Regions from separate parts of the Streptomyces araujoniae genome, predicted to be linked through region 3. Evidence: riboswitches for the same ligand, from Rfam matches in the RefSeq annotation. Region 3 holds a riboswitch; each other region holds the start of a gene.
The links. Region 3 has a riboswitch for cyclic di-AMP ahead of ACQ9ZG_RS32135 (transglycosylase SLT domain-containing protein). Riboswitches for the same ligand answer to the same signal wherever they lie in the genome.

Region 1 (4,202 bases), 1.5 Mb from region 3:
CGCGCCCTGATGGCCGCCTACCGCCTCCCGCACGACGGCACCCGCGCCGCCGACGCGGCCGACCTGGCGCTCACCGTGCTCGGCGGCGGTGAGTCCTCCCGGCTGCACAACCGCCTGGTCCGCCGCGACCGTACGGCGGTGGCGGCGGGGTTCGGGCTGCTGCGGCTCGCCGGGGCGCCCTCGCTGGGCTGGCTGGACGTGAAGACCTCCGGCGGTGTCGCGGTGGAGACGATCGAGACCGCGGTCGACGAGGAGCTGGCCCGGTTCGCCGCCGAGGGGCCCACCCCGGAGGAAATGGAGCGCGCCCAGGCCCAGTTGGAGCGCGAGTGGCTGGACCGGCTGGGGACGGTCGCGGGCCGCGCCGACGAACTCTGCCGCTACGCGGTGCTGTTCGGTGACCCGCAGCTCGCCCTGACCGCCGTGGGCCGGGTGCTGGACGTCACCGCCGAGGAGGTGCGCCAGGCGGCCGCGGCGGCCCTGCGCCCCGACAACCGGGCGGTGCTCGTCTACGAGCCGGTCGAGCCTGCCGAGGACGGGGACGAGGCCACCGACGCGCCCGAGGGGACGGACAAGTGAGCGACGCCGCCGTGACTGGAGTAGCCATGGAGTACCACCCGCAGCCGACCCCGGGCACCGCCCGGCCGTGGGCCTTCCCCGCCCCCGAGCGCGGCGCCCTGCCCAACGGGCTGACCGTGCTGCGCTGCCACCGCCCCGGCCAGCAGGTCGTGGCCGTGGAGATCTTCCTGGACGCGCCGCTGGACGCCGAGCCCGAGGGCCTGGACGGCGTGGCCACGATCATGTCGCGCGCGCTCTCCGAGGGCACCGACAAGCACAGCGCCGAGGAGTTCGCCGCCGAGCTGGAGCGGTGCGGCGCCACCCTGGACGCCCACGCCGACCACCCCGGCGTCCGGGTCTCCCTGGAGGTCCCGGCCTCCCGGCTGGCCAAGGCGCTCGGCCTGGTCGCGGAGGCCCTGCGCGCCCCGGCCTTCGCCGAGAGCGAGATCGAGCGGCTCGTCGGCAACCGGCTCGACGAGATCCCGCACGAGCAGGCCAACCCGTCCCGGCGCGCCGCCAAGCAGCTCTCCAAGGAGCTGTTCCCGGCCACCGCCCGGATGTCCCGCCCCCGGCTGGGCACCGAGGAGACCGTGCGGCGGATCGACGCGGCCGCCGTGCGCGCCTTCTTCGACGCCCATGTCCGCCCGGCCACCGCGACGGCCGTGATCGTCGGTGACCTGACCGGCATCGACCTGGACGCCCTGCTCGCCGACACCCTCGGCGACTGGTCGGGCGACGCGGGCCAGGCCCGCCCGGTCGCCCCGATCACCGCCGACGACGCCGGTCGCGTCGTCATCGTGGACCGCCCCGGCGCGGTCCAGACCCAGCTGCTGATCGGCCGCATCGGCCCGGACCGCCACGAGAGCGTCTGGCCCGCCCAGGTGCTCGGCTCCTACTGCCTGGGCGGCACCCTCACCTCCCGGCTGGACCGGGTGCTGCGCGAGGAGAAGGGCTACACCTACGGCGTGCGGGCCTTCGCCCAGGTCCTGCGCTCCGCCGGGCCCGACGCGGGCGGTGCGGCGATGCTCGCCATCAGCGGTTCGGTGGACACCGAGTCCACCGGCCCGGCCCTGGACGACCTCTGGAAGGTCCTGCGCACGCTGGCCGCCGAAGGGCTTACCGACGCCGAGCGCGAGACGGCCGTGCAGAACCTGGTGGGCGTCGCCCCGCTCAAGTTCGAGACGGCCGCCTCGGTCGCGAGCACCCTGGCCGACCAGGTCGAGCAGCACCTCCCCGACGACTACCAGGCCCAGCTGTACGCCCGCCTCGCGGAGACGGGCACCGTGGAGGCGACCGCGGCCGTGGTCAACGCCTTCCCGGTGGACCGGCTGGTCACGGTCCTGGTCGGGGACGCGGCGCAGATCGCGGAGCCGGTGAAGGCGCTCGGCATCGGAGAGGTGACCGTCGTCAGCGGCTGACACCGCACCGGCGCGGCAGAAGGAACGAGGGTCCCGGTTCGCCGGGGCCCTCGCTTTTTGCGCGTTAAGTCCCAAATGTGCCTCTTCCTCCAAGAGGGTGACGATCTGCCCTGTGGGATGCGCGACAAACCCCCCTGTCCGTTTGGTGATGCGCAGCCGCCCCGCCTAGCGTCGGCCCGGCTGTCCGCCACCCGTATGCCGCACCCGCGGCGCCGGGCAGCCATCGCCGAGTCCCCGTCAGGCGCGAGCCTGGGGAGCCGGGGACCCACACGCAGTCCCTGGGGTGAATCGGATCCCCGTGCCGCGAACCGGCCCGGGAGTCCGTAGGAGACCTTCCTGCTCCGAACCCGTCAGCTAACCCGGTAGGCGAGAAGGAAGGAAAGGATCCAGCCCCTCCATGGCGTTCACCCGTGCCACCGGGAAGCACCGTGCCCCGAGCCGCCTGACCCGCCGCAGCGCCCATGTCGCCGGCGTCACGGCCCTGGCCACCACCGGCGTCCTCGGCACCCTCGCCTCGCCGGCCACCGCGGCGGACTCCGAGGCCGCCCGGACCGTCGAGACCGGACTCACCCAGGCCATCACCCTCGACGCCACGCTCGCCGAGCGGCTCGACGCCCAGGCCCGCGCCCAGCACCAGCAGGCGGCCGACGCGGCCAGGGCGAAGGCCAAGGCCGCCGCGGAAGCCAAGGCCAAGGCCGAGAAGGCCCGGGCGAAGGCGGAGGCGGAGCGCAAGGCCGAGGCCCGCGCGAAGGAGATCCGCGAGGAGAAGGCCCGGGCCGCCCGCGCCGCCGAGCGCGCCCGCCTCAACGCCTTCCACCTCCCCGTCGCCGGGTCCTACGTCACCACCGGCTACAAGTCGGGCGGCGCCCTCTGGTCCTCCGGCAGCCACTCCGGCGTGGACTTCCGCGCCGCCTCCGGCAGCTCCGTCGTCGCGGTCGGCGCCGGTACGGTCGTCGAGGCCGGCTGGGGCGGGGCGTACGGCAACAACGTGGTGCTCCGGATGGCCGACGGCACGTACACCCAGTACGGCCACCTCTCCTCGATCACCGTCTCCGTCGGCCAGAGCGTCACCTCCGGCCAGCAGGTCGGCCTCTCCGGCTCCACCGGCAACTCCACCGGCCCGCACCTGCACTTCGAGGCCCGGACCACCCCGGAGTACGGCTCGGACATGGACCCGGTCGCCTACCTGCGCTCGCACGGCGTCAACGTCTGACGCGCACGGCACCGACGCCCGGCCCGGGCAAGCGGTCCGGCGAACCGGCCCCACGGTCCGGTCGGGCCCCACGGTCCCGTCCGGCCCCACGGTCCGGTCGGGCCCCACGGTCCCGTCCGGCCCCACGGTCCGGTCGGGCCCCACGGTCCCGTCCGGCCCCACGGTCCGGTCCCGCGCCTTCCGGAATCCGCCAGAAGATATCCCTCGATTCCGACCCGCCATCGGAAATTGCGGCGGATTGCAATAGAGTCACGGAACAGGTGTCGGCCGGCCGCGTCTCGCGGGGATTATGGCGGAGGTTCGGACATGCGCATTCCCGCGCAATCGGTATGCACGGCAATCCGTGACGACATCGTCTCCGGTGTCTACGAACGCGGCAGCCGCCTCACCGAGGAACTGCTGGCGCGGCGGTACGGGGTCTCCCGCGTCCCGGTGCGCGAGGCGCTGCGCACGCTGGAGTCCGAGGGCTTCGTCGTCACCCGCAGGCACGCCGGGGCCTGCGTCGCCGAGCCCACCGAGCAGGAGGCCGCCGACCTGCTGGAGATCCGGATGCTCCTGGAGCCGCTCGGCGCGGCCCGGGCCGCCCAGCGCCGGACGGAGGCCCACCTCAAGGTGCTCCGCGGCCTGGTCCGGCTGGGCCAGGAGCGGGCCCGCCGGGGCGAGGGGGAGGACCTGCGGGCGCTGGGCGGCTGGTTCCACGAGACCCTCGCCCAGGCCTCCGGCAGCCCCGGCCTCATCGCCCTGCTCACCCAGCTCAGGCACAAGACCGCGTGGATGTACGCCGTCGAGCAGCCGGCCCGCCCCGTCGACTCCTGGGCCGAGCACGGTGCCATCGTGGACGCGGTGGCGCGCGGCGACGCGGAGCGGGCGAGGGCGCTGGCCGCCCAGCACGCGGAACGGTCGGCCGCGGCCCACCGGCTCCGCCGCCGCCCGGACCGGCCCGGCCGTCACCCGGCGCCGCGGTCCCGGGTGAGTTCTTCGCAACACGGCGTAAACATTGCGAGTGCCCGCCATTA
Region 2 (4,202 bases), 2.7 Mb from region 3:
TGACCCGGTCCCCCACCGCCAGCGAGACCGTCGGCTTCTCCGTGGAGCGCCGGGTGGCGAAGCCCGAGGGGCCGGAGCGCGAGCGCGAGGAGGAGAGCGAGGACGTGATGCCCGAGGTGGGGCCGGCCGGGGCGGCCATCGGGCCCTTGCGCTTCCAGTCCAGGTGCGTTTCCGGGATCTCCTCCAGGAACCGCGAGGGCGGGTTGTACGAGGGCTGTCCCCAGGCGCTGCGCATGGCGGCCCGGGTCAGATAGAGCCGCTCGCGGGCGCGGGTGATGCCGACATAGGCGAGACGGCGCTCCTCCTCCAGCTCCTTGGTCTGGCCGAGGGCCCGCATGTGCGGGAAGACGCCGTCCTCCAGGCCGGTGAGGAAGACGACCGGGAACTCCAGGCCCTTCGCCGTGTGCAGGGTCATCAGCGTGATGACGCCGGAGCCGTCCTCGTCCTCGTCGGGGATCTGGTCGGAGTCGGCCACCAGCGCGACCTTCTCCAGGAACTCCGCGAGCGTGCCCGCGCCCTCCTCCTCGCCGCGCTCCTGCTCGAATTCGAGGGCGACGGCGGCGAGTTCCTGGAGGTTCTCGATACGGGTCTCGTCCTGCGGGTCCGTGGAGGCCTGGAGCTCGGCCAGATAGCCCGTGCGCTCCAGCACGGCTTCCAGCACGACGGCGGGCCCGGCGCCGGACTCGACGATCGTGCGCAGCTCCTCCATCAGCGTGTTGAACCGCTTGACGGCGTTGGAGGAGCGGGCCGCCATGCCGTACGCCTCGTCGACGCGGCGCAGCGCCTGCGGGAAGGAGATCTTCTCGCGCATCGACAGGGCGTCGATCATGGCCTCGGCGCGGTCCCCGATGCCGCGCTTGGGCACGTTGAGGATGCGGCGGAGCGGGACGGTGTCCTCGGGGTTGGCGAGGACGCGGAGGTAGGCCAGGACGTCCCGGACCTCCTTGCGCTCGTAGAACCGCACGCCGCCGACGACCTTGTAGGGCAGGCCGACCCGGATGAAGATCTCCTCGAAGACACGGGACTGGGCGTTGGTCCGGTAGAAGACGGCGACATCGCCCGCCTTGGCGTCGCCCTTGTCGGTGAGGCGGTCGATCTCGTCGGCGACGAACTGGGCCTCGTCGTGCTCGGTGTCCGCGACGTAGCCGGTGATGCGGGCGCCGGAGCCGGCGTTGGTCCAGAGGTTCTTCGGGCGGCGGCTCTCGTTGCGCTCGATGACGGCGTTGGCGGCGGAGAGGATCGTCTGTGTGGAGCGGTAGTTCTGCTCCAGGAGGATCGTCGTCGCGTCCGGGTAGTCCTCCTCGAACTGGAGGATGTTGCGGATGGTGGCGCCGCGGAAGGCGTAGATCGACTGGTCCGCGTCACCCACCACGCACAGCTCGGCGGGGGCGTCGGACGCCTCCCCGGAGGGGCCGACCAGCTCCCGAACCAGCGTGTACTGGGCGTGGTTGGTGTCCTGGTACTCGTCGACCAGGACGTGGCGGAAGCGGCGGCGGTAGTGCTCGGCCACGTCCGGGAAGGCCTGGAGGAGGTGGACTGTCGTCATGATGATGTCGTCGAAGTCCAGGGCGTTGGCCTCGCGCAGGCGGGCCTGGTAGAGCGTGTACGCCTGGGCGAGGGTCTTCTCGAAGCCGTCCGCCGCCTGTCCGGCGAAGGTCTCCTCGTCGATCAGCTCGTTCTTGAGGTTGGAGACCTTGGCGGTGAAGGACTTCGGCGGATAGCGCTTGGGGTCCAGGTCCAGATCGCGGCAGACCAGGGCCATCAGGCGCTTGGAGTCGGCGGCGTCGTAGATCGAGAACGACGAGGTGAAGCCGAGCTTCTTCGACTCGCGGCGCAGGATGCGGACGCACGCGCTGTGGAAGGTCATCACCCACATGGCGTTGGCGCGCGGGCCCACCAGCTGCTCGACGCGCTCCTTCATCTCGCCCGCGGCCTTGTTGGTGAAGGTGATCGCGAGGATCTGCCCCGGGTGGACCCCGCGCTCGGCCAGCAGGTGGGCGATGCGGTGGGTGAGCACCCGGGTCTTGCCGGAACCGGCCCCGGCGACGATGAGCAGCGGGCAGCCGGCGTGCACGACGGCGGCGCGCTGCTCGGTGTTCAGCCCGTCGAGCAGTGCGGCGGAGTCGATGACCGGGCGCGGGTGACCGTCCCGGTAGTACCCGTCCCGGGGAGGCGGGGGCGCGTCGAAGACGCCCTCGAAGAGTCCCTCCGGCACCGCTTCGGGTGCGTGCTCCTCGGGGGGCGGCGGCGGGCCGTCCTCCGCGGGCTGGAGGCCGGTCAGGAAGTTGTCGTCAAAGAGGCTGCTCATCGCCCTCCGAGTCTAGGGGGCCGCACCGACAACGTTCGGCCGAAGGCCGCAAGCGGCCACCGGCACGGGCGTCCGCCCCGTACGGACGGAGAGCGGACGTCCACGTTCCGTGAAGGAGCAGCCGGTCGGAGGGGGTGCAGGTTCCGGCCGGGGAGAAGGTCACGAAAATGTATCGGGCATATCGCTCATCCTCCTTCCCAGCGGCGGGCCGCGTTGGCTAGCGTGCTCGGTCAGGTGATCCGTAGCTCCCTGAGGCGAACCGCGTCTCACGGTCACCTCTGCCGAATCCGTGCTGCCCTCGCGGCGGTTCGGAACCGGGGACCCACACGCAGAACCGGGGTGAATCGGTCCGTGCCCGCGCAGGCGGACCGTAGGACAGCCTTCCGTTCCGTCCGAACCCGACAGCTAACCCGGTAGGCGGTCCACGGAAGGAGATGCCGGTCTTGGCATCGCATCGCAAGCCGCGTACGAAGGTGCGCACGACCACCCCCGCCGTCGGGTTCACGACGGCCGCGCTCGCCTCCGTGACGCTGCTCTCCACGCAGAACGCGACGGCGGCGCCCGCCGAGCCGAGGCCGGCCATCGAGGACGTGCAGAAGAAGGTCGACGAGCTGTACCGGCAGGCGGGCAGCGCGACCCAGCAGTACAACCGGGCGAAGGCCGCCTCCACCACCCAGCGGGCCAAGGTCGACACGCTGCTCTCCGACGTGGCGAAGCGGACCGAGCGGATCAACGAGGCGCGCCGGGAGCTGGGCGCCTACGCGGCCGCGCAGTACCGCACCGGCGGCATCGCGCCCACCGCGACCTTCTTCCTGGCGGACGACCCGCAGGGGTACTTCGACCAGAGCCGGCTGATGAGCCGGGCGACCGAGCGGCAGCAGAAGGCCGTCGACGACTTCCGCACGCAGCAGGCCGAGGCCTCGAAGAAGCGCGCGGAGGCCGTGAAGAGCCTGGAGAAGCTGACCGAGACGCAGACCGCGCTGCGCACCGGCAAGCAGACCGTGCAGACCAAGCTGGCCGAGGCCCGGGCGCTGCTGTCGCGGCTGACCGCCGAGGAGAAGGCGCGGCTGGCGGAGCTGGAGCGGAAGAAGGAGGCCGAGGCCCGGGAGAAGGCGGAGCGGCTGGCCGCCCGCCAGGCGGCCGAGGCCAAGGAGCGCGAGGCGGCGGAGAAGAAGGCCCGCGAGGAGGCCGCGAAGGAGTCCGCCGAGGCCGGTGGCTCCGGTTCTGGCTCCGGCAGCGGTACGGGGACGGGGACGAGCCCGGGGTCCGGTACGGGTACGGGGGCCGGGACGGGCAGCGGTTACGCGGCCAAGGCCGAGAAGGTGCTGGCCTTCGCCCGCGCCCAGATCGGGAAGCCGTACGTGTGGGGGGCGACGGGCCCGTCCTCGTACGACTGCTCGGGGCTGACCAAGGCGGCCTGGCGGGAGGCGGGGGTCACCCTGCCCCGGACCACCTGGGACCAGGTGAAGGTCGGCACCCGCGTCGCCACGTCGGACCTCCAGCCGGGTGACCTGGTCTTCTTCTACGACGACATCAGCCACGTCGGCATCTACAAGGGCGACGGGATGATGATCCACGCGCCGAAGCCGGGGGCGAACGTGCGCGAGGAGTCGATCTACTACATGCCGATCTACGGCAGCGTGCGCCCGGCGTAGCGCACGTCGGCCGGGGCGGGCCTCACGCCTCCCCGCCCCGGCCTATCGGGCTCCGGGAGCCTCTCGGGCCCCGGGAAGTTCTCAGGCCCCGGGCGCCGGGGACCCCAGGCCCCTCAGGCGCTCCTCAGGAGCCACCCGGGCCCCTTGGGCACCCCCAGATCCCTCAGGTCCCTCAGCCATCCCGGTCGCCCAGGCCCCTCAGTGCCCCTGGCCTCTCAGACCCCTCAGGTCCAGAGCGT
Region 3 (4,202 bases):
CTGATCCGCTCGATGTAGGTCTTCTGGAGCGACTTCTTGCCGTAGTTGTTGCCGTAGAGGATCTCGGCGTCCAGCGCTGATCTCGGTACGGTCCCGGCGGCCTCCTGCTTCATGTAGTCCCAGTCGTAGACGGCGGGGACGAAGAGGAAGGGGAAGCCGGCGCGCTGGGCGTGCTTCCGGCCGACCCTCGCGTACTGGTAGCAGTCGACCGTGTCGAACCAGGCGGGGTCGATGGTGGAGACCCCGAGGTCGGCGTTGGCCCGGGGGTAGTAGGTGCGGTACATCTCGCCGGCGTCCACCGTCGGGAGGACGGCGGCGAAGTTCTCCCGCTTCGGGGTGACGGCCATGCCGCCGTTGACCAGCGAGCCGCCGCCGACGCCACGCCCCTGGTAGACGGTGATGCCGGCGAACTCCTCGGCGTCCAGGATCCCGGTGTAGCGGTTGACCTGTCTGTCGATCGGGAAGCCGAGGAAGTTGCTCAGCGGCTGCTTGGTCCGGGTGCGCAGCCAGAACGAGCGGTCGTCGGGCCGGGTGGTGTTGGCGAAGATCTTGCCGTCCGCGCCCGGGGTGTCCCAGGCCATGCCCATCTCGACCATGTGCACGTCCGTACCGGCCTGGGCGAGCCGGAGCGCGGCCACCGAGCCGCCGTAGCCGGTGCCGACGACCAGCACCGGCACATGGGCTCCGGAGCCGATGGGGGCCGCCGCCGTACGGGGCGCGGCCCAGACCGGGGCGGTGGGCCCGGCGAGCGCCGCGACCCCCAGAAGAGAACCTGTTCCCGTGATGAAACGTCGACGGGAGACGCCTTTCGAGACGTCGTTGTGCTGGACAGTGTCGCCCATATGACCTACCTCACTCTCGGCAGAATGCAACAGGTTCTACTGCTGATCGCGTGGTAAGTCACGAGAAACTTGGGGGTAACTTCCCGGCACGCGAGAGGGGCCCCGGACCGTGCGGTCCGGGGCCCCTCGGGCTGTCGTACGCCGGGTGCGCCCGGTGATCAGTAGGCGCCGAAGACGTTGTCGATCGAGCCGTAGCGGTCCGCGGCGTAGTTGCACGCGGCGACGATGTTGGCGACCGGGTCGTAGCTGTCGGTCGAGGTGCCGGGCACGTGGTAGGCGCGGAAGGTCGGGTCGATGACCTGGAGCAGCCCCTTGGACGGGGTGCCCTTGGCCGCGTTGGAGTCCCAGTTGTTGATCGCGTTCGGGTTGCCCGAGGACTCGCGGATGATGTTGCGGTGGATGCCCTCGTAGCTGCCGGGGATGCCGTGCTGGGCCATGACCGCCAGCGACTCCTTGATCCAGCCGTCGAGGTCGTTGGTGTACGCGGTCGGGGCGGCGGCGGCCGGGGCAGCCTGGGCGGCGGGGGCGGCGGCACGCGCGGAGCGGTCGGCACGCTCGGCCGAGGCGGCGCGGTCGGCGGTCGGGGCCGACTTGCCGGCCTTTCCGGCCTTGGCGTCTGACGGGGCGGCAGCCTTGGCGCCGACGGTGAGGGTGATACCCGGGTGAATAAGGTGCGGGTTCTCCCCGATGACCTTCCGGTTGCCTTCGTAGAGCTTCTTCCAGCCGCCGCTGACGGAATAGTCGCGGGCGATCTTGGAAAGCGATTCGCCGGACACCACGGAATGCTTGGCGGGCGCGGCCTTCGTCACGGAATTCGCCTGGGCGGTCACGGAGACGGATGTTACGGCCTTTTCCGCGACGGACGGAGCGGGGGCGGCGGAGGCGGTGGTGGCGCCGAGGACGGGAAGGGCCAGAACGGCTCCACCCGTGGTCACGGCGGCGATGCCACGGCCCAGCGAGACGGACTTGGGACGGCGGTGCTTACCCGGTGCGGGCATGGGGAATTTCCTCTCCGGCGCCTACGGGGTGAGCTGTCGGGTTCAGACGGGAGATGTCTGGCCGCACGGGACGTGCGACTTCACCCCTAGCCGCTCCGGAGACCGGATCGGCGACTTACCTGGGTCCCCCGCTCCTGCCGTACGTGAGTGGGTTGCGGATTCCCGGACGGCGGCAGGATTCGGCGTTCCATCCGGATTGACCGTGACCGTAGGCGAAAAACATCGGGCGGAACAAGCCCCGAATTCCGGATCTTCTTTTTCCGCAAGATCGAATGAGCGGAATTCCCGGCCGGCCCGGTTCCGTCACGGCGTCAACTCTCTTCACGGAGAAGGGAACCGAACGCTCCGCTTCTGCGTCCGCACCCCCGGGACGTGACGCTCACCACTCCGGGCGGAGGCGGCCGGAACGGGTAAGGCCAAAGCGACCCAAGGCACCCAATGGCCCTTTTATGGAATTCGGTAATCAAAGACCCAAATCACCCATAACGACCCGAAGAAACGGACTTATCGGGCGGTTCCGTAGGGTGGGTCGGGAGCCTCACGCGGCCTTGGCTTACCGTGTGGGGTGGACACTAGTAAGCCCACCCTTACTTGCCGCGTACTCTGTAACCTGCCCGACCTGCCTGACCTGCCCGCGTTCGCCCGCCTTAAGGATCAACACGCCATGACACGCCCCGTCCGCGTCGCCATTGTCGGAGCCGGCCCCGCCGGTATCTACGCTGCGGACGCGCTGCTCAAATCCGAGGTCTGCCAGGACCCGGGTGTCTCGATCGACCTGTTCGAGCGCATGCCCGCTCCCTTCGGCCTGATCCGCTACGGAGTGGCCCCCGACCACCCCCGGATCAAGGGCATCGTCAAGGCGCTGCACCAGGTGCTGGACAAGCCGCAGATCCGTCTCTTCGGCAACGTCAGCTACCCGAACGACATCGACCTGGACGACCTGCGCTCCTTCTACGACGCGGTGATCTTCTCCACCGGCGCCGAGGCCGACCGGGCGCTGGACATCCCCGGCATCGGGCTGGACGGCTCCTACGGCGCGGCCGAGTTCGTCTCCTGGTACGACGGCCACCCCGAGGTCCCGCGCACCTGGCCGCTGACCGCCGAGAAGGTCGCCGTCCTCGGCGTCGGCAACGTGGCGCTGGACGTGGCCCGGGTGCTGGCCAAGACGGCGGACGAGCTGCTGCCGACCGAGATCCCGGACAACGTGTACCAGGGCCTCAAGGCGAACAAGGCGCTGGAGGTGCATGTGTTCGGGCGGCGTGGCCCGGCGCAGGCCAAGTTCAGCCCGATGGAGCTGCGGGAGCTGGACCACTCCCCCAACATCGAGGTCATCGTCAACCCCGAGGACATCGACTACGACGAGGGCTCCATCGCCACCCGGCGGGAGAACAAGCAGGCCAACATGGTCGCGCAGACCCTGGAGAACTGGGCGATCCGCGATACCGGCGACCGTCCGCACAAGCTCTTCCTGCACTTCTTCGAGTCCCCGGTCGAGATCCTCGGCGAGGACGGCAAGGTCACCGCGCTGCGCACCGAGCGCACCGAGCTGGACGGCACCGGCAACGTCCGGGGCACCGGCAGGTTCACCGACTGGGAGATGCAGAGCGTCTACCGGGCCGTCGGCTACTACTCGGAGGAACTGCCCAAGCTCCCCTTCGACGTGGCCTCCGGCACGGTCCCGCACGAGGCGGGCCGGGTCGTCTCCGGCGACGAGCACATGGCCTCGGTCTACGTCACCGGCTGGATCAAGCGCGGCCCGATCGGTCTGATCGGCCACACCAAGGGCGACGCCAACGAGACGGTCGCCTGCCTCCTGGAGGACCTCGCCGCCGGACGGCTGCCCGAGCCGGCGACGCCCGCCCCGGAGGCCGTGGAGGCCTTCCTGGAGAGCCGGAACGTCCGCTACACGACGTGGGAGGGCTGGCACCGGCTGGACGCCCACGAGCAGGCGCTCGGCGCGGCCCAGGGCCGTGAGCGGATCAAGGTCGTGGAGCGCGAGGGCATGCTGGACGCCTCGGGCGCGTGATCCTCACGGCACCGGCCCCGTACGGGCACCTGACCTGTACGGGGCCGGTGCCCGTCAGGCCGGGTCCGGGGTGCTCCTCGCGCCGCCGGGACCCGGCCCGCGGAAGGTCCGCCACAGGCCGGGCGGGGCGGTTCCGGGAGCCGGTGGCGGCGGCTTCCGCGGCGGGTGCGTCCAGCGGGCCGCCAGCAGCAGGGCGATGTCGTCGGGGCGGTCCGTGGCCTGCCGGGCCTCCCCGATCACCCGGTTCGCGGTCTCGGCCAGCGGCGCGGAGCCGACCCCCTCGATCGTGGCGCGCAGCCGTTCGATGCCCTCGTCGATGTCGGTCCCGGGGCGCTC
Region 4 (4,202 bases), 610 kb from region 3:
GAGCTGCTCGGCGAGAAGCCCCCCGAGCGCGACGCGGTCATCCGGGGCGGAGCCTTCGAGGGCGCCGAGGCCGACGGCTGGATGTACCGCCGGGCCGGCAGCCCCGGCCGCGCCATGCAGGCGCTGCGGGTCCGTGTCCCGTACGGCGCCCAGGGCGACCTGGTCCGCGTGCACCCCGGTGAGGAGTGGCTGTACGTCGTCGGCGGACGGCTGCGGGTCGCGCTGGGGGAGACCGTGCACGATCTGGACCCGGGCGACAGCGCCCACTTCGACTCGCTCACCCCGCACCGGATCGCGGCCCTGGACCGCGGCGGGGCGGAGCTGCTCTTCGTCCACTCCCTGCTCCAGAGCCCCGCGGCCGAGCTGTGCCTCGGCAACGCCCTCCACGCGCGCTGACCCCGCGTACCACCGCGGCCCCGCACACCTGCGGACCTCCGCGCTCCGGACCCCCGTACCTCCGGACCCTTCGTACCCACCGGCCGTGAGACCGGCAGAGAGGACCGTCATGTCCGATTCCGAACACTACGACCCGCTGAGTCCCCGGCGGCCTAAGGCCACGAAGGACGCGCAGGAGCGCCGGATGCCGCGCGGTCTGGTGATCCGCCTCATCGCCTACCTGGTGGTCGGCCATGTGATCGCGGCCTTCCTCTACCTGCTCTTCATGGTGGCGGGCGCGGAGTAGCCGCTCAGCCCTGGTCGAGCAGGCGCTCGCGCAGCCGCTCCCGGGTGGCGGCGGAGACGCCCAGTCCCTCCGAGAGATAGCGGTCCGTCGAGCCCCAGGTCTCGTCGATGGCCGTGAACGCCGCCGCGAGGTAGGAGGACTGGGCCCCGAAGAGCGGGTTGAGCAGCTCCATCACCTCGGGGGACATCCCCGTCGCGGACATGTCCGTGCGCTTCACCTTGTACCGGCGGTGCGGGTCGTTGGACTTGAGGTAGTCCGCCTCGATCGCCTCGCGCTCGACGCCGACCGCGAGCAGCGAGACCGCGATCGACAGCCCCGCCCGGTCCTTGCCCGCCGCGCAGTGCATCAGGGCCGGAACGCTGTCCTCCGCCAGGGCGTGGAGGACGCGGCTGTGCTCGGCGGTGCGGTCCACGATGGTCGCGCGGTACATGTGGAGCATCCGCTCGGTGCCCTTGCCGCCGGCCAGGATCGAGCGCAGCTGCTCGATGTTCCCGTCGCGCACCAGCCGCCAGAACTCGGCTCCGTCGGCCGGATCCGAGAGCGGAATGCTGACATTGCGGACACCGGCCAACTCGATGTCGTATCCGTCGAGCTGGTGGTCGGCGGAGTTGCGGAAGTCGAAGACGGTGTGCAGCCCGAGCCCGGAGAGGAAGGCCGCGTCCTCGGCGGTGGCGTGTGCCAGGTGGCCGCTGCGGTAGAGCCGGCCGAAGGCGGTGCGCCGCCCGTCCGTGGTGGGGAGCCCGCCCACGTCGCGGAAGTTGCGGACTCCGTTCAGTGCGGTCTCGGTCGGCGGGACCTGCGGCACCTGCTGCGTCACGGTGGCTCCTGAAGTCTCTGGCGTCGGCGCGGCTCTCCGGCGAGGGCGCTCCTGTGACGATACGACATCGATTCGGCCGAAAATCATGGGCCGGATGACGGAGTGTCAGAAGTGGTGCCGACGGCATGTCCGTATTGGTGCATTTCGCAGAACATGCCCCGCTAATGGGGGAGATGGGATTCCCTAGGTGAGCGGGATCATATCCGTGACGGACCGTGGCGACGGAGCCCGGTCGTTTTCCCGGGATCCGTACGGAAAGCCAAGATCCGTAATCCACGGAGTGTGACGGGAAATCCGGGGCGGAATTGAATCGATGATTCCGGGAGGCAACCGACGGCTTGTTCCCGTCGTCCTGACTCGTTTACGGTCACCGTCAATCCGGACGGACCGCCTAATCCTGCCGCCGCCCGGAATTCGCACCCACCCACTCACGTGTGGCAGGAGCGGGGGAACCAGGTAAGCCGCCGGCCCGGAGCGATCCGGACCGGCTAGGGGTGAAGCCGCCATCCAGCGGCCGGGCATCTCCAGCCCGAACCCGACAGCTCACCTCGCAGGCGCCGGAGAGGAACTTCCCCATGCCCGCACAGGGTAAGCACCGCCGTCCCAAGTCCGGCCCGATCACCCGCGGCGTCCTCGCCGCGGGCACCGGCGGCGCCGTACTCGCCCTCCCGCTGATCGGCGCCACCGGCGCCCACGCAGCGGAGAAGGCCGCCCCGGCCGTCAAGCCCGCCGCCGCCACGGCCGCGGTCGTGCCGGCCGCCGCCCCGCAGGCCGCGCCCGCCAAGGCGAAGGCCGCCCCGAAGACGTACTCCGTCGTCTCCGGCGACTACCTCGCGAAGATCGCCGCCGAGCACCAGCTCAAGGGCGGCTGGCAGAAGCTGTACCAGGACAACCGCTCCACCGTCGGCGAGAACCCCAGCCTGATCTTCCCGGGCATGAAGCTCACCCTCGGCGCCAAGGCCGCCGGCTCCGCCGCGCCCTCCGAGGCCAAGAAGGCCGCCCCGGCGCCCAGGTCCGCCCCGAAGGCCGAGAAGAAGGCCGCCCCCAAGGCCGCGCCGAAGAAGGCCGAGCAGGCGCCCAAGGGCGACACCATCTCGGCCGACGAGTCGGACGCCGCGCAGAAGCGGAGCGGTGCCACCACCCAGACCGGCGCCTCGCAGTCCACCGGCTCCGGCTGGACCGCCCCGCTGGACAGCGCCCAGGTCACCACCCAGTACCGCGCCTCCGGCTCCAGCTGGTCCAGCGGCTACCACACCGGTGCCGACTTCCGCGCCGCCTCCGGCACCCCCGTCCGCGCCATCGGCCCGGGCACCGTGGTCTCGGCAGGCTGGAGCGGTTCGTACGGCAACGAGGTCGTCATCCGCCACGCGGACGGCATGTACTCCCAGTACGCCCACCAGTCCTCGCTGAACGTCTCCACCGGCCAGACCGTCACCGGCGGCCAGCAGATCGGCCTCTCCGGCTCCACCGGCAACTCCACCGGTCCGCACCTCCACTTCGAGGTCCGCACCGGCCCGAGCTACGGCTCGGACGTCGACCCGGTCGCCTACCTGCGCCAGCACGGCGTCTCCCTCTGACCCGAGGGCGGCCCGCACCGGGCGTGAAGTGATCGAGGGCGGTGTGCTGTGGCACACCGCCCTCTACTTATTCCGGCTTTACCCAAATCAGACCGGGTGGTCTATGTCACCACCCGTCAACCCCGTATTACGGTCGCGTAGGTCACATTGAACGGTGCAGGATATGTGCTTGTGGCAGACGATTCGAGAACCCAGCAGCAGAACACCATCGGGTCGTACGCGGCGATCGGGGACAGTTTCACCGAAGGCGTCGGAGACCCCGGCCCCGACGGCACCTTTGTCGGCTGGGCGGACCGGTTCGCGGTTCTCCTCGCCGACCGGCTCCCCGCCCCCGACGCGGCGACGAACCCGGACGAGACCCGGCACGGGAATTTCCGCTACGCCAATCTCGCCGTACGCGGACGCCTCCTCGACCAGATCGTCGAGGAGCAGATCCCCCGCGCCAAGGAGCTGGCCCCCGACCTGGTCAGCTTCTGCGCGGGCGGCAACGACATCATCCGGCCCGGCACCGACCCCGACGACCTGGCCGAGCGGTACGAGAAGGCCGTCGCGGAGCTGACCGAGGCGGTCGGCTCCGTCATGATCACCACCGGCTTCGACACCCGGGGCGTCCCGGTGCTGCGCCATATGCGGGGCAAGATCGCCACGTACAACGTCCACCTCCGGGCCATCGCGGACCGCTACCGCTGCCCGGTGCTCGACCTGTGGTCGCTGCGCTCGGTGCAGGACCGGCGCGCCTGGGACGCCGACCGGCTCCACCTCTCGCCCGAGGGCCACACCCGGGTCGCGCTGCGCGCCGCCCAGGTCCTCGGCCACGACGTCCCGGCCGACCCGGACCAGCCCTGGCCGCCGCAGGCCCAGCGCAGCACCTTCCACGAGGGGCGCGACAACATCCAGTGGGCGCGGGAGTACCTCGTGCCGTGGATCGGGCGGCGGCTGCGCGGCGAGTCGTCCGGCGACCACGTCGAGGCCAAGCGCCCGGACCTGCTGCCGCTGTAGCAGCAGGTGCCCAGGGGCTCGGGTTCTCAGGGATTCAGGGGCTCAGGGTTCAGCAGGGGGAGCGTACGCCGGGTCGGGCCCGGGACCAGGGGTCCGTCCGGCGCCGGGCCCCCGCCCGGCCCGGCCG

Region 1: another riboswitch for cyclic di-AMP. It lies ahead of ACQ9ZG_RS26350 (M23 family metallopeptidase); the one in region 3 lies ahead of ACQ9ZG_RS32135 (transglycosylase SLT domain-containing protein).
Region 2: another riboswitch for cyclic di-AMP. It lies ahead of ACQ9ZG_RS21285 (C40 family peptidase); the one in region 3 lies ahead of ACQ9ZG_RS32135 (transglycosylase SLT domain-containing protein).
Region 4: another riboswitch for cyclic di-AMP. It lies ahead of ACQ9ZG_RS29825 (LysM peptidoglycan-binding domain-containing M23 family metallopeptidase); the one in region 3 lies ahead of ACQ9ZG_RS32135 (transglycosylase SLT domain-containing protein).

Annotation. Positions count from the first base shown of each region.
Region 1 is NZ_CP194070.1:6,104,901-6,109,102, forward strand. It holds gene ACQ9ZG_RS26340 (M16 family metallopeptidase) at 1-576, shown strand, start outside; gene ACQ9ZG_RS26345 (M16 family metallopeptidase) at 603-1,973, shown strand; cyclic di-AMP (ydaO/yuaA leader) riboswitch at 2,188-2,356, shown strand; gene ACQ9ZG_RS26350 (M23 family metallopeptidase) at 2,371-3,186, shown strand; gene ACQ9ZG_RS26355 (GntR family transcriptional regulator) at 3,493-4,202, shown strand, end outside.
Region 2 is NZ_CP194070.1:4,925,564-4,929,765, reverse strand. It holds gene pcrA (DNA helicase PcrA) at 1-2,308, opposite strand, end outside; cyclic di-AMP (ydaO/yuaA leader) riboswitch at 2,578-2,744, shown strand; gene ACQ9ZG_RS21285 (C40 family peptidase) at 2,743-3,963, shown strand; gene ACQ9ZG_RS21280 (hypothetical protein) at 4,188-4,202, opposite strand, start outside.
Region 3 is NZ_CP194070.1:7,606,481-7,610,682, reverse strand. It holds gene ACQ9ZG_RS32140 (GMC oxidoreductase) at 1-842, opposite strand, end outside; gene ACQ9ZG_RS32135 (transglycosylase SLT domain-containing protein) at 1,001-1,840, opposite strand; cyclic di-AMP (ydaO/yuaA leader) riboswitch at 1,844-2,004, opposite strand; gene ACQ9ZG_RS32130 (FAD-dependent oxidoreductase) at 2,505-3,866, shown strand; gene ACQ9ZG_RS32125 (SpoIIE family protein phosphatase) at 3,921-4,202, opposite strand, start outside.
Region 4 is NZ_CP194070.1:6,997,299-7,001,500, forward strand. It holds gene ACQ9ZG_RS29810 (helix-turn-helix domain-containing protein) at 1-396, shown strand, start outside; gene ACQ9ZG_RS29815 (DUF6126 family protein) at 506-682, shown strand; gene ACQ9ZG_RS29820 (tyrosine-protein phosphatase) at 687-1,499, opposite strand; cyclic di-AMP (ydaO/yuaA leader) riboswitch at 1,911-2,071, shown strand; gene ACQ9ZG_RS29825 (LysM peptidoglycan-binding domain-containing M23 family metallopeptidase) at 2,075-3,076, shown strand; gene ACQ9ZG_RS29830 (SGNH/GDSL hydrolase family protein) at 3,248-4,075, shown strand; gene ACQ9ZG_RS29835 (STM4011 family radical SAM protein) at 4,102-4,202, opposite strand, start outside.